2 regions of the Salinispirillum marinum genome follow, and region 1 is predicted to be linked to the other one. Evidence: predicted binding sites of a transcription regulator. Region 1 holds the regulator's gene; the other holds the start of a gene.

Region 1 (7,468 bases):
AGCGCAGTTTTCCAGCCGACAGTGAGGAATGGCTACGCCATTACCAAACCCGGTGGAACCGAGGCGCTCTCGCTCGATCAGGCTGTTAAACAAGGCATCCGCATCAAATTCCGGTTGCAAGGTGACGACATGATCGCTGATGAGTTGTAGGGTCTTCTTTTTGCTCTGGCTCGGCGCACCCCAAAGGGTGCGCTCCAGACTAACGACGTCGTTAAGGTTTGGCATAAAAAATTAGCGACCGTTCCCGTGCAGGCGATCTACGGTCTTTTCCTTGTGTTTGAGAAGTTGTCGGTCCAGCTTGTCGACCATCAGGTCAATCGCTGCATACATGTCTTCGTGCTCGGCGTCGGCAAACAGTTGACCCCCTTTGATGTGCAGGGTGGTCTCTGCCTTTTGTCGTTGTTTCTCTATGCTGAGCGTGGTTTGTACGATGCTGATTTGATCGAAATGTCGCTCCAATCGATCCAGTTTGGTGGTGACGTACTCGCGCAGTGGGTCGGTTAATTCTACATGATGGCCACTGATGTTTATTTGCATAGGATAACTCCTTCTCGCGAATGACAGGTCGTTAGGACAACGACCCCAAAAAAACGCTTTGTCTCTATGTAATAAGTGTAGCTGACTTTCGTTTCAAGTGATTGATCTGGATTAATGTTTTATTTACACAAGGGTCTTGCGTTCATTCGACGGCGGAATGTTCATGGCCTCACGGTATTTGGCAATGGTCCGGCGCGCTACATTGATCCCTTGATCTTTTAATAGGGTAGCAATTTTACTGTCACTGAGCGGCTTTTTGGTGTTTTCCGCACTGACCAACTTTTTAATCAACGCACGAATAGCGGTAGAGGAACACTCGCCACCGCTGTTGGTGCTGACGTGGCTGGAAAAGAAGTACTTCAGCTCGAAAATACCCCGTGGGGTATGCATGAATTTTTGTGTGGTGACCCGCGAAATCGTTGATTCATGCATTTCAACGGCTTGGGCGATGTCATGGAGAACCAACGGTTTCATGGCTTCTTCGCCGTATTCTAGAAACCCGCGCTGATGCTCAACGATTTGCGTGGCGACCTTGAGTAACGTTTCATTGCGGCTTTGCAGGCTTTTAATGAACCATTTGGCTTCTTGCAGGTTGTCTTTGATGTAATTGTTGTCTGCGCTGTTGTCGGCGCGCTTGATCATTGAGGCGTAACCGCTGTTAACACGTAAGCGAGGCGCAATTTCCGGGTTAAGTTCGACCAGCCAACGGCTGTGTTCGAGGTCTTTGCGCACGATGACGTCAGGAATCACATATTCCGATTCGTGGTTGGATATGCTGGTGCCGGGCCTTGGATTGGTTTGTTGGATCAACACCATGGCGTCGCGCAATTGCTCTTCCTTTATTCGCATCTTGCGCAGAATTTGCGGAAAATCTTTACTCGCCAGCAGGTCGGCGTAGTCCGTCACCAAACGAATCGCTTCTTTGAGCAGCGGGGTGTCGGCCGGTAGTTGGCGCAGCTGTATAGAAATGCATTCGCTGAGATTCTGCGCGCACACGCCGGTCGGCTCAAATTGTTGTAGCCGATGCAGTACCGCCATCATTTCGTCCATTTCCAGTGGGTCACCGTCTTGACCAAGCTCTTCTTCAAGTCCTTCAAAGATGTCTTCAATGGGTGAACACAACAGGCCGCTCGGCTCCACTGAATCGATGATGGCCGTCGCAATGATTCGGTCCCGTTCATTCATCGGGGTAAGATTCAACTGCCACATCAAATGATCGTATAAATTGTCATCCGCGACCGACTGATTTTCAAAGTTGTAGTCATCATCGCCGCTGGGCATAGAAGCGCTGGTGGGGGCGTGTTGGTAGATGTCATCCCAATTGCTGTCGACCGAGAGTTCATCGGGAATTTGTTCGTTCCACAGATCTTCTATTTGCGGGTCGTCGGCTTTATCGTTGCTGCTGACGGTAATCGATTGATCATCGGATTGACTGTTGGCGTCGTTTGCGGGCGCATGCTCATGATCCGCTTCATGTTCGTCAGCCACTTCTAATAGTGGGTTCGAGTCGAGCGCTTCTTGGATCTCTTGTTGTAAGTCCAGAGTGGATAGTTGCAATAATCGAATGGCTTGTTGCAGTTGAGGCGTCATCGTCAACTGCTGGCCCATTTTTAGCTGCAAACTGGTCTTCATGTCGCTCCTGATACTACCCGACGCGGCTCAGTGTTGGCCGCGAACTGTCTAAAAATAACCCGGGAAAAGGGTTTCACATTAAAGGCGGAAGTGTTCGCCGAGGTAAACCTCACGAACCTTTTGGTTGGCAAGTATATCGTTTGCGCCGCCCTCTGCAATAATAGTACCACCTCCGACGATATAAGCACGCGCACAAATGTCTAAAGTTTCTCTGACGTTGTGATCCGTGATCAAGACACCGATGCCTTTATCGCGTAATTGGTACACGATGTCCTTAATATCCGAGACGGAAATGGGGTCTACCCCGGCAAAGGGCTCGTCCAGCAGAATGAAGTCGGGCTCGGACGCTAACGCCCGGGCAATCTCAACGCGTCGTCGCTCACCGCCGGAAAGCGCGATGCCCAAGCTGTCGCGGATGTGCGTAATATTGAATTCTTCGAGTAGGGACTCCATTTTGCGATGGCGATCGGCTTTCGACAGTTCTTTGCGCAACTCCAGCACGGCCATGATGTTTTGTGCCACGGTCAGCTTGCGAAAAACCGAGGCCTCTTGCGGCAAGTAACCGACACCAAGCTGTGCCCGCTTGTGCATGGGCAGACCGGTCAGCGAGCGATCATCCAATAAAATGTCACCGGCATCATTGGCAACGAGGCCAACAATCATATAAAAACAGGTGGTTTTACCTGCACCGTTTGGCCCCAGCAAACCAACCACTTCGCCCGTGTTGACATAGAGTGATACGTCCGTGACGACACGGCGTTTACCGTATGTTTTGGCAAGATGCCGGGCGATCAGCTGTTTGGCCATTCTCTTCCTCATTGGTTAAGCACATGGAGACGCGTTCACCTTCACTGCCGTCCGGGGCGCGAAAGTTTGATTCAAAATCATCCGTTTCCTGGTTGTAGCGAATGTAATGTGCTGTCGCGATGTTGCGGCCCTGTTGCAGACGAGCACTGCCCTGTGCGGTAATCACGCCGGTTTCCGCATCGTAGGTCACCGTTTGGCCTTCCAAGCGGGTGATGGGTTCATCAAGGTCAAATTGGTCGGCTACCCAAGCCGGTTCGGTTCCCGACGCTACCAGGCGGGAAATTTCATTATTGTCATTGCGATAGACCACCACCTCTTGCCCTTCAATGTGCAGCGTGCCTTGGGTAATGACCACATTGCCCGTATACGTCATGACGTTAGCGCGTAAATTTCCCTGGTTGCGATCGGCCACAATATCGATGGGCAGGTCGCGGTCACCGGGAACGGCGTAGATGGCGCTGCTCAGCAACAGACTACTGATCAGGACGGAACGTTGAACGAACGTGCTCATGCAGGTCGAACTCCATGGTTTCAAGGTTCAAGGTCATGCCAATGGCATCCGTGTTCATGCGTTCTCCTTGGCGAATATTGACCGCTTGCTCGGTGGTCGCCAGTTGAGACGCTGTGTCATATTGCAGTTGTTCTGTGTGAATGACCAGCGGTGTTGGGTGGTCCGGGTCGTTGGTTACCACAACATTCCCGGTTAACAGCCAATGTTGCCCTTGCTGTACTCGGGCGGTGTCAGCCGTCAAATGGTTAGGTGGAGTGCCTGCAGCGCGGACTATGGGTTGCGTGAGCCATAATTCGTCATTGGCGGAATAGTATTCTGCAGCGCTGGCCGTGAGTGTGGAAACCCATGTGCCATCAGCCTTTACGGTAACGCGCTCAATACCTTGCATGCGCAATTGTGGGAGGGCGGCGCTCTCTTCCGTGACGACAGGGGCCAAAGGGGTGGTGCGCGCTGACCACCATAACCCGAGCACACTGAGCCCGATGGCCAGTAACGGAAGGCCCCAGCGCCAAGCCACTACGCCACTCCGGCGCGCAGCAAATCATGCATGTGAACGATGCCAATGGGTTCATGATTGCTGTCGATAACAACCAGTGCGGTGATCTGTGCTTGCTCCATCACATACAATGCCTCCGCCGCCAACGCACCCGGCCCGATGGTTTTTCCGCCGCGATGCATAACATCGGTCACACGTGCGGCTTTAAGGTCAATATCGCGTTCGAAGGTGCGACGTAAGTCGCCGTCGGTGTACACGCCCAACAGTTGATTCTGATCATCGATGACCGTGGTCATGCCCAGGCCTTTTTGGGTCATTTCCAACAAGGCGTCAGAGACACTGGCGGTGGGGGCAACTTTGGGAATGCGGTCGCCGGTTTGCATGATGTTTTCAACCTTCAGCAACAGTCGCTTACCCAAGCTGCCGCCGGGGTGGGAGAAGGCGAAATCTTCGGCCGAAAAACCGCGCGATTCCAGCAGGGCAATGGCGAGGGCATCCCCCAGCACCAGCGCTGTTGTGGTGCTGGACGTGGGGGCTAAATTTAACGGGCAGGCTTCAATGTCGACGCCGCTGTCCAACATGGCGTCGGCTTCTTGGCCAAGCGTAGATTCGGCTTGCCCCGTAATGGCGATCACCGGTATACCCAGTCGTTTAATCGCTGGCAGTAACGAAATGATTTCGTTGGTTTCACCGCTGTTTGATAGCGCAATAATGGTGTCATCCCGCGTTATCATGCCCAAGTCGCCGTGGCTGGCTTCCCCTGGGTGCATAAAAAAAGCCGGTGTGCCAGTACTGGCCAGTGTAGCTGCAATCTTATTGCCGATATGACCTGACTTGCCCATGCCAGTGACCACGACCCGGCCTTTACCGGCCAGAATCAATTCGCAGGCCTTGGAGAAATCATCATCCAAGCGATCCAGCAAGGCGCTGATGGCCTCGGCCTCCATTTGTAAGGTGCGCCGAGCACTGGTTAAAAATGAAAAGGTTTTTGCCGGAGATTGGGTCATGCCGATAACGCCATATAATTGAGGTACAAATAGTAAAGGTAGGCCGCCAGTAGCACCAGACCAAATACCCTCGGAATGGCTTTGTTGTGTCGACCAAACCACCACGCCACGACCAACAACAAAAGGGTTAAGCCAAGAACAAAGACATAATCTCGCCAGAAAACGGCCGCTTCGAAGTCAGTCGGAGCGATCATGCCGGCAATGCCGATCACGGCAAGAATGTTGAAAATATTAGAGCCGACCACATTACCAATGGTCATTTCATGGTGGCCCTTCAGTGTGCTGGTAATGGATGTGGCCAGCTCAGGCAAGCTGGTGCCGATGGCTACAATGGTCGCCCCCACCACCAGTTCGCTGATGCCAAACCGCAGCGCCAGCTCGGTAGCACCCCAGACCAGAGACTGAGCACCCAGTACCAATAAAATTAACCCGGCAACGACCCAAAAAACCGCTTTTCCCAAGGGCATATCATCAGGTATGTCTTCCGAGAAGTCTGGCAGCTCGGCTACATCTTTGGCTTTCTTCACTGACCACACGGTATAGCTTATAAAGAGCGCCATGAGCACTACTAGGAGGGCACCTTCAAGAAAGCTTAAATGTAGGTCCCATAATATGGCCCCTAAGGCGAGCGTCACTCCCAGTAGAACGTACGACTCCCGTTTCCAAACCGCACGGTTAACGGGCAGGGCAATGATCAGTGCACAAACGGCCAGAACAAGGCCTAAATTGGCTATGTTCGAGCCTTGTGCGTTACCAATCGCCAGCGGCGTGCTGCCTTGAATGGCCGCACTGGCCGAGACCAGTATTTCCGGCGCGCTGGTGCCTAGGGCAACCACCGTTAAACCGATGATGAGCGGTGATATACCTAATGAGTTGGCGAGTGCGGCGGCCCCGCCGACAAAACGGTCGGAACTCCACACCAACACGATTAAACCTACTACAATTGCGGCTACAATGGTCAGCATCTGTATGTCATCCGAAAAATGGAAGCACATTAAAAGCAAGCAACAATGTAAATGCAAGGTGGGTTGGGCCGAGAAAGTGCAACAAAGCGAAAATAGTCAATCAAAGCGGCTTGAACAGCGAACGAATGGTTTGTTCGGGTGGTGCGATGCACTGGTATTTCATATAATGCTCGACCTTTTATCGTGAGGTGTCACATGCACGCTGAACTTGTACAGGAAATCCTCACCGCTGCATTGCCCGATTGCACAATCGAAGTCTCTGGCAGCGGCGCCAAATTTCATGTTAAAGCACGCGGACAAGCGTTCGCGGGACTCATGCCAGTGAAGCAACAGCAGTTGATTTACGGCTTTTTGAACGAACACATCCAGAGTGGCGCTATTCACGCAGTGACCATGGATCTGGGAACGGAGAACGGTTAACCCATTCTATGGATAAATTACTGATTACCGGTGGCCGGCCCATCGACGGCACCATTCGCATATCAGGTGCTAAAAACGCGGCCTTACCGATTTTAGCCGCTACCTTGCTGACCAAAGAGCCGGTAACGTTGCGGAATTTACCGCACTTGAACGACATCACCACCATGATTGAACTACTGGTGTGTATGGGCGTTGAGGTCTTAATCAATGAAGACATGAGCGTGCAGATCAACGCCGGTACCTTGAAGGACTGCACAGCACCGTACTCGTTGGTCAAAACCATGCGTGCCTCAATACTGGTGTTGGGTCCGCTGTTGGCGCATTTTGGCGAAGCCAATGTGTCGCTGCCGGGGGGATGTGCCATAGGCAGTCGTCCGGTGGATCTTCACCTGCGCGGTATGGAGGCGCTGGGTGCTCATATTGTGATGGAAGATGGCTATATAAAGGCCCGGCGAGACGCACGGTTAACGGGAAATTCGTATTTCTTTGATACAGTGTCGGTAACCGGCACCGAAAACGTGTTGATGGCCGCCGTGCTGGCGGACGGTGAAACCGTCATTGAAAATGCAGCCCGTGAACCTGAAGTGGTGGATCTGGCTAAGTGTTTGGTCGCCATGGGCGCTAAAATTGACGGCATCGGAACCGACACGTTGCGGGTTACTGGTGTAGAAACATTGCATGGCTGCGACTACAAAGTGCTGCCCGACCGGATTGAAGCGGGTACCTACCTCGTGGCCGGAGCGGTGTCAGGCGGTCGCGTCATGCTTAAGGACGTTGACCCCAAATCGATGGATGCCGTGTTGGCTAAATTGCGTGAGGCCGGGGCGAAAATTGTCACGACGGACGACACGATTTTGCTGGACATGGAAGGCCGCCGACCTAAGGCCGTGGATGTCACCACAGCCCCATATCCGGCGTTCCCCACCGACATGCAGGCCCAGTTTACGGTACTGAATGCCGTGGCAGAGGGCACAGGGACGGTGGAAGAAACCATTTTTGAAAACCGTTTTATGCACATACAAGAACTGCATCGTATGGGTGCGCAGGCGATTATTAAAGGCAATACGGTGGTGATTCAAGGTGTCGAGCGTCT
Region 2 (7,468 bases), 770 kb from region 1:
AACTTGCTGGGTAATGCCTGTAAATTCACCACCCATGGCTACGTTATGGTGTTTGTGGAACCGGTTGCCAACACCGCCAATCAGCAGGGTTTAACCTTGCGGTTTCGGGTGAAAGATACTGGCATCGGCATCGCACCGGACAAGCGCGCGGGTTTATTTAATGCCTTTCAGCAAGCCGACGCATCCATCACCCGGCGCTACGGCGGCACTGGGCTGGGCCTCGCCATTGTCAAGCGGCTGGTTGCCCTGTGGGGTGGCGAAATTTCATTTCACAGTGTATTGGGCGACGGCAGTGAATTCGTATTTACCCTACCGGATGCCACTCCGCAGGCGCTGCCCGGTCCGGAAAAAAGTACCTTGCGCGTGCTTGTGGCTTCGCGTTTTACCGGCTTTGCCGACATTACACCTGAATTGACAACACGCTATGGCTGGACCATCACCCACACCCATAACAGCCTTGAAACGCGCGCCGCACTGGAGCAACGTTTTGATGCCTTGGTGGTGGATGAACGCCTGCCCGGCGAAGCGGGGCACGACCTTGCCCTTTGGGCGGTGGCACGCTATCCAGACTTACATGTCGTGCTCAGCGGTCACGCCCGGCATTTGCCCGTTGACTTATCGGAGTCCTTATTTCAGCGCCTATCCTACCTACACAAACCATTTACCTTAAATGAGCTGACCGATGCCCTGGTGACGCAGCAGGTCGCGCCAAAATTACCGGTATCCAACACAGACACCCTGCCCGCCTTGGATTTGGCACACCTAAAGGTGTTGATTGTCGAAGATAACCAGGTCAATCATCGCGTTCTACACGGCATGTTAGCGCGTTATAACATTCGGCCTGACTGGGCCGAGAATGGTCTTGATGCCCTCAGCCAATGCACAGAGACAGCTTATGACCTTGTTTTTATGGATTGTGAAATGCCACTAATGGATGGCTACGAAGCGACGCGACAATTGGTGGCACGCCAGGGAAGAACACCTTGGATCATCGGGTTGAGCGCACACGCCATGCGCGAACATATTGATCGCGCGCTTGCTGCCGGCATGCACCGCTACCTGACCAAACCCCTCAGAGCCCACGCCCTGCGCCACGAGCTGGAACGTTATTTAGAAAACATCGACGCTCCAACCACCTTAGAACATACGCTCTAAGCACGGTCAGCGTTCAGCAAATCGTCCACTTGTGCCTGCAGTGCCTCTAACTGCGCTTGTGCTTTGCGCAGCATGACTTGCTGTGTTTCAAACTCTTCACGTGTGACCACGTCCATTTTCGCCAACTGCGCTTGCAGCAATGCCTGAACATTGTCTTCGACACCTTCCCGCAAAACCTGCCCTTGATTTAACGCTTGTGTTAAACCCGCCATCAAGTGCGACTTAAAATCATTCCGGCCCATCATTACACCCTCCTCAGTTAGTGCGGACTCCGAGCCACGCACCGATAATGAACCTGCCAACCCACAAGACGCACCAAAGCACGCCATGGTAGATCGCAGATGCACAGCATTCACAAATAAAGCACCATCATCGCGCACTGATCAAACTTTGCGCACCATATAGGTGCGCAAAACCCCTGCCCGCACCCCTTTTAGCCTCACGCGCCCTGATTTTACGGCACTTTGACAAAGTTGGCACAGCCGGTGCTTTAGACACCCTGAGACATGCTCACATGTCCGGACTGGGGTCCGCGTTCGATCAGTGTATCAGCCACGCCGACCTCAACCCAATCGCTTGGAGCATTTTAGAACACCATGCTCAACCGAGTATGCAATCAAACAGTGAAACGGAGAAGGGTCCTATGAAACTTGTCACTGCGATTATCAAGCCATTCAAGCTTGACGATGTACGTGAAGCCCTGTCTGACATCGGTGTGCAAGGCATCACCGTGACAGAAGTGAAGGGTTTTGGCCGCCAGAAAGGGCACACTGAACTGTATCGGGGTGCTGAATACGTAGTCGACTTCCTGCCGAAAGTGAAAGTAGAAATCGCTGTTGCCAGCGAATCACTGGATCAGGTGCTGGAAGCCATTACCAAGGCTGCCAATACCGGCAAAATCGGCGACGGCAAGATCTTTGTGTCGGCGCTTGAACAAACCATTCGTATTCGTACCGGTGAAACCGGCAACGACGCCATTTAAGGGTCAGGAGTACTTACCATGGAAATGATGAATTATATTTTTGAACTCCAGTACGCCATGGACACCTTCTACTTCTTGGTGTGTGGCGCTCTGGTTATGTGGATGGCAGCAGGCTTTGCCATGCTGGAATCGGGTCTGGTTCGGTCGAAAAACACCACCGAAATTCTGACCAAGAACTTTTCGCTGTTCGCCATCGCCAGCGTCATGTACATGATCGTCGGTTATGACATCATGTACGGCGGCGGCTGGTTCCTGAACGGCACCGTTGGCCCTGCCGACGCTGCAGCCGTATTGGCCGCCTCTGCAGAATCCGGTTTTGCGGACATGGGTGAATACTCAGGCGCTTCCGACTTCTTCTTCCAAGTGGTGTTCGTTGCCACGGCCATGTCCATCGTGTCAGGTGCTGTTGCTGAGCGTATGAAGTTGTGGGCTTTCTTAGCCTTCGCCGTTGTCATGACTGGCGTCATCTACCCCATGCAGGGTGGGTGGACTTGGAATGGTAACTCTGTATTCGGTATGTTCGAACTGAACTATTCCGACTACGCGGGTTCAGGCATTGTACACATGGCCGGTGCTGCTGCAGCTTTGGCGGGTGTATTGGTACTGGGTCCTCGTAAAGGCAAATACGGCGCCAAAGGTGAAATCAACGCGATTCCTGGTGCAAACCTGCCGTTGGCAACACTGGGTACCTTCATCCTGTGGATGGGTTGGTTCGGTTTCAACGGTGGTTCTACCCTGAAGCTGGGTGGCATCGACGTGGCGAACGAAGTCGCTAACGTATTCGTGAACACCAACATGGCCGCTTCCGGTGGTGCCATTGCAGCGCTGATCGTTTCCAAGCTCCTGTTCAAGAAAGCGGATTTGACGATGTTGCTGAACGGTGCATTGGCTGGTTTGGTTGCCATTACCGCAGGCCCACAATGGTCTTCTGCCTTGGTTGCTACCCTGATCGGTGCGGTAGGCGGTGTATTGGTGGTCTTCTCTATCCTGACCTTAGACAAACTGAAAATCGACGATCCGGTCGGTGCCATCTCTGTACACGGCGTCGTCGGTATCTGGGGTGTGATGGCGGTTTGCTTCAGCGGTGCCAGCTTCATGGGCCAGTTGGGCGGCCTGTTGACCATCTTCGTTTGGGTCTTCGTAACATCCTTGATCGTCTGGTTCATCCTGAAAGCCATCATGGGTATTCGGGTCACTGAAGAAGAAGAGTACGATGGCGTCGACATGGCGGAATGCGGCTTGCACGCTTATCCTGAGTTCACCAACAAATAATCACGTGTATACGTGTGATCAAAAGGCACCTTCGGGTGCCTTTTTTGTGGCCTGCCGTTCGGTTCCTGCTACACTCTCCAAGCGGGCGTTCATTGCCTTTCAGGCTAATTTGGCGCCGCTTATCCGTTGCTAGGAGTATTTCGTGGCCACCGTCCTCATCGTCGACGACCATGCGTTAACCGTTGAATTCATTGCCGAACAGCTACACATGATGGGGCACCGCAGCCACAGTGTTGCCACCGGCGAAGCGGCTCTGGCATTGCTGGGTGCAGGCGACCAACCAGACGCCATCCTGTTGAGCCAAAACATTCCCGCCCAAGGCGGTATCGTCACCGCCCAACGGATGCGCGAACGTCATCAGTACGAACACGCCATCATCGCGTTGGCCGCCCACGCGGATGATATCGATATACCGGCGGGTATCGCGGCCGGAATCGATGCTTGGATTACCCATCCCATTGACATAACGCAGTTCGTCAGCACATTGCAACGTTGGCTAAGCTAAGCCCAAGTGCTATTGTTCAATCAACTCGTCATTATTGTTCTTCGCAGGAGTACGCTATGAAACTGGTCACCGCCATCATCAAACCTTTTAAACTGGACGACGTTCGTGAATCACTGTCCGATATGGGTGTGCAAGGCATTACCGTTACCGAAGTAAAAGGCTTTGGTCGCCAGAAAGGCCACACCGAACTTTACCGGGGCGCGGAATACGTAGTCGATTTTCTGCCGAAAGTGAAAGTAGAAATCGCCGTCAGTGATGCCGTATTGGATTCCGTATTGGAAGCCATCACCAAGGCGGCGAACACGGGTAAGATTGGCGACGGAAAGATTTGGGTTAGCCAATTGGAACAAGTGGTGCGAATTCGTACTGGCGAAACCGACGAGGATGCGCTGTAAGCAACGGTTGATGGGATAAAAAGCGCGGCTGCAAAGCCGCGTGTACTCATAGACCGCTACGTAATTCCCTGAAACATTATCCTACCGCAACACCCGATATACCCGCACCACTTCCGGTAAGCGGCGCACGCGGCGCATCACGTTAGCGAGGTGCACGCGGTTATTGACACTGACACTGACCAAAATCTGGCTGACGGAGGCATCTTTCTCCTCCATGTGCACGGAGTCGATGTTTGAAGCGGCGTTGGCAATCGCGGAGGCGACATTAGCGAGCACGCCGCGCTGGCTGTGCACGATGATGCGCAGTTCGGCATGGAAGTCGCCGCCCATGTCATCGTCCCATTCCAGATGCACGCAGCGTTGTTGATCGTCCCGAATGTCAGCAATGTTTTTACAGGTTTCGCGGTGAATGACCAGCCCCTTGCCTTTGCTGATCACGCCCACAATAGGGTCGCCCGGTATCGGCGCGCAGCATTTGGCGTAATTCAGAATCAGTTTTTCCGTGCCGCGCAGGGCCACGGCGGAAGCTTTGCCACTGGCAGTGACGTTTTCATCGTGCCGGACTTGCTGGGCCAAGCGCTGCGCCACCACAAAACCGAGTCGAATACCCATGCCCACATCACTGAACAAGTCGGTCAGCGTGGGGACGGCCAGATCGTCCAATAAGGCTTGCCATTGCTCATCGCTGATCGCGTTGATATCCAGTTCAAACTGCCCCATGGCTTTGGCTAGGAGCTTGCGCCCGATGTCTTCCGATTCGGCCTGATGGATGGTTTTCAAATAATGCCGAATGGCGCTTTTGGCTTTGCCGGTTACTACGAAATTTAACCAAGCGGTGTTCGGGTGGGCGGATTTGGCGGTGATGATTTTCACCGAGTCGCCACTTTCCAGCGGTTGGCTCAGCGGCCAGTATTTTCGGTTTACCAAGCACCCAACACAGCTATTGCCTACATCGGTATGCACGGCGTAGGCAAAGTCCACCGGCGTCGCCCCTTTCGGCAACTCCATAATGCGGCCTTTGGGCGTGAACACGTAGATTTCGTCGGGGAACAGGTCGATCTTCACATGCTCGATGAATTCAATGCTGCTGTTGGCTTGCTGTTGAATCTCTAATAGCCCGTTAATCCAACGTCGCGCGCGCGCTTGGGCCGGAGTGGGGTTATCGGAATCATTTTCTTTGTACAGCCAGTGCGCGGCGATACCATGGTTCGCCATGGCATCCATGTCATGCGTCCGAATCTGCACCTCTATGTGCATGCCGTTGTACCCAATCACGGTGGTGTGCAAACTCTGATAGCCGTTTACCTTGGGCACGGCGATGTAGTCTTTGAAGCGTTTGAACACGGGGTTAAACAGGCTGTGTACCGCACCCAAGGCTTTGTAACAGTCTTCTACAGAGTCGGTGACGATGCGGAAAGCGTACACGTCCATGATGTCTTTAAAGGGCTTATGCTGCTCCTTCATCTTCTGATAGATGCTGTACAGGTGTTTTTCACGCCCGTAGACCTGAGCTCCCGATAGGGTAAATTCTTCTAACCGCTTATGCAGCGCAGCTTGAATTTGCTCCACCACCTCCCGGCGATTACCACGCACCTTGGTAATGGCCGCAGAAATACTGCGCGCGCGCATGGGGTATATGGCGGCAAAGGAGAGGTTTTCTAATTCCACGCGAATGTCATTAATACCTAAGCGCTGGGCGATGGGGGCATAGATATCAAGCGTTTCTTGCGCAATGCGGCGCTTTTTATCGGGCCGTAACGGCCCCAAGGTGCGCATGTTATGTAAGCGGTCAGCAAGTTTAACCAGAATGACCCGCAAGTCTTTCGCCATGGCCATGGCCATTTTCTGAAAGTTTTCCGCCATTTCATGGCGCTTATCTTCAAATTCCAAGTGCGTGAGCTTACTGACCCCGTCCACCAAATCGGCCACACCATCCCCGAACTGCCGCGCCATGGCTTCACGGGTCATCGGGGTGTCTTCTAACACGTCGTGCAACATGGCGGCCATCAAACTTTGATGGTCCATGTGCATTTTGGCCAGCACATTGGCTACGGCCAGGGGGTGAATGATATAGGGTTCATCGCTGGCGCGCTTCTGGCCCTGGTGCGCTTGCTCGGCAAAATAATACGCCCGCTTCACCCGATTGATTTTTTCCGGTGACAGGTAACTTTGAAGGCGATTGGCCAAAGCGTCTATGGTGGGCACGCGGCACATCCAGTAATGAGGGTGTTTGTATAGATTCTAGTGAAAGGTACACAACGAATACAACCGTATCGTGGTGATTAACGTTTACTATTAGGCTTTATTGTTCAATAAAAACAAAAACGCCGAAGGCACATCCGTGACTTCGGCGTTCTCTTCACGCATTGACGAGATCAGTCGCGCTCTGGCGTACTCATGATTTCATCAACAGAAATTTTGTTTTCTGCCAATTCACGCAGCGCCAATACCGTCGGTTTATCTTTATCAACCGAAACGCGCGGTTCAGCACCCTGGTTGGCGATTTGACGGGCGCGCTTGGAAGCGACCATGATCAATTCAAACCGGTTATCAACGTGCTGCAAACAATCTTCAACGGTCACACGTGCCATGCTTTCTTCCTCTAGCGTTTACGGTTAGGGCTATTGTGATAGCCCAGCCAAGTTTGGCGAACCGCGTAGTTTACTGATTCTGGCGCTTAACACAAGCAGGCCTTTTTTAACCCTTGACGCCACCGGCGGTCAACCCACTCACCAAAAACCGCTGCGCGATCAAAAACACCACGGTAATAGGCACACCCGACAACACAGCCGCCGCTGCATAATTACCCCACAGGGTATTTTGCGGTTGGAAGTAATAGGTGGAACCCACCGCCAAGGTCAGGTTGTCCTGACTGCGCAGCAGCACGCTCGCCAACACAAATTCATTGATGGTGGTGATAAACGCCAGAATGAACACCACCGCCAATATGGGCACACTCAAGGGCAGTAATATTTTATAGAAGGTTTGCCATGGGGTTGCGCCGTCGATATAGGCCGATTCTTCCAGCGCGGAATCAATGGAGCTGAAATAGCCCATGATGATCCAGATATTCATAGTAACCCCGGCCAGCATCGCCAAAATGTAGGCCGCATGGGTGTCCAATCCGAAGGCGGGCAGATAGAAGCCTAAGCGATCAAA

The links. Region 1 encodes sigma-54, which starts transcription at its own class of promoters, with help from an activator protein. Its sites were predicted from a motif close to TGGCACNNNNNTTGCTNT; they were not measured.
Region 2: glnK (P-II family nitrogen regulator) is a predicted target of sigma-54. The motif match lies at 1,630-1,647, and genes of this name have one in related genera.

The regions. Positions count from the first base shown of each region.
Region 1 covers NZ_JBHSAL010000001.1:37,595-45,062, reverse strand. Annotated here, with positions in the region: gene ACFOSD_RS00220 (PTS sugar transporter subunit IIA) at 1-225, opposite strand, end outside; gene hpf (ribosome hibernation-promoting factor, HPF/YfiA family) at 232-537, opposite strand; gene ACFOSD_RS00210 (RNA polymerase factor sigma-54) at 661-2,169, opposite strand; gene lptB (LPS export ABC transporter ATP-binding protein) at 2,248-2,976, opposite strand; gene lptA (lipopolysaccharide transport periplasmic protein LptA) at 2,930-3,487, opposite strand; gene lptC (LPS export ABC transporter periplasmic protein LptC) at 3,450-4,004, opposite strand; gene ACFOSD_RS00190 (KpsF/GutQ family sugar-phosphate isomerase) at 4,004-4,990, opposite strand; gene ACFOSD_RS00185 (calcium/sodium antiporter) at 4,987-5,955, opposite strand; gene ACFOSD_RS00180 (BolA/IbaG family iron-sulfur metabolism protein) at 6,151-6,375, shown strand; gene murA (UDP-N-acetylglucosamine 1-carboxyvinyltransferase) at 6,384-7,468, shown strand, end outside.
Region 2 covers NZ_JBHSAL010000001.1:810,283-817,750, forward strand. Annotated here, with positions in the region: gene ACFOSD_RS03820 (response regulator) at 1-1,155, shown strand, start outside; gene ACFOSD_RS03825 (accessory factor UbiK family protein) at 1,152-1,400, opposite strand; gene glnK (P-II family nitrogen regulator) at 1,799-2,137, shown strand; gene ACFOSD_RS03835 (ammonium transporter) at 2,162-3,409, shown strand; gene ACFOSD_RS03840 (response regulator) at 3,552-3,914, shown strand; gene glnK (P-II family nitrogen regulator) at 3,971-4,309, shown strand; gene spoT (bifunctional GTP diphosphokinase/guanosine-3',5'-bis pyrophosphate 3'-pyrophosphohydrolase) at 4,391-6,514, opposite strand; gene rpoZ (DNA-directed RNA polymerase subunit omega) at 6,685-6,900, opposite strand; gene malG (maltose ABC transporter permease MalG) at 7,007-7,468, opposite strand, start outside.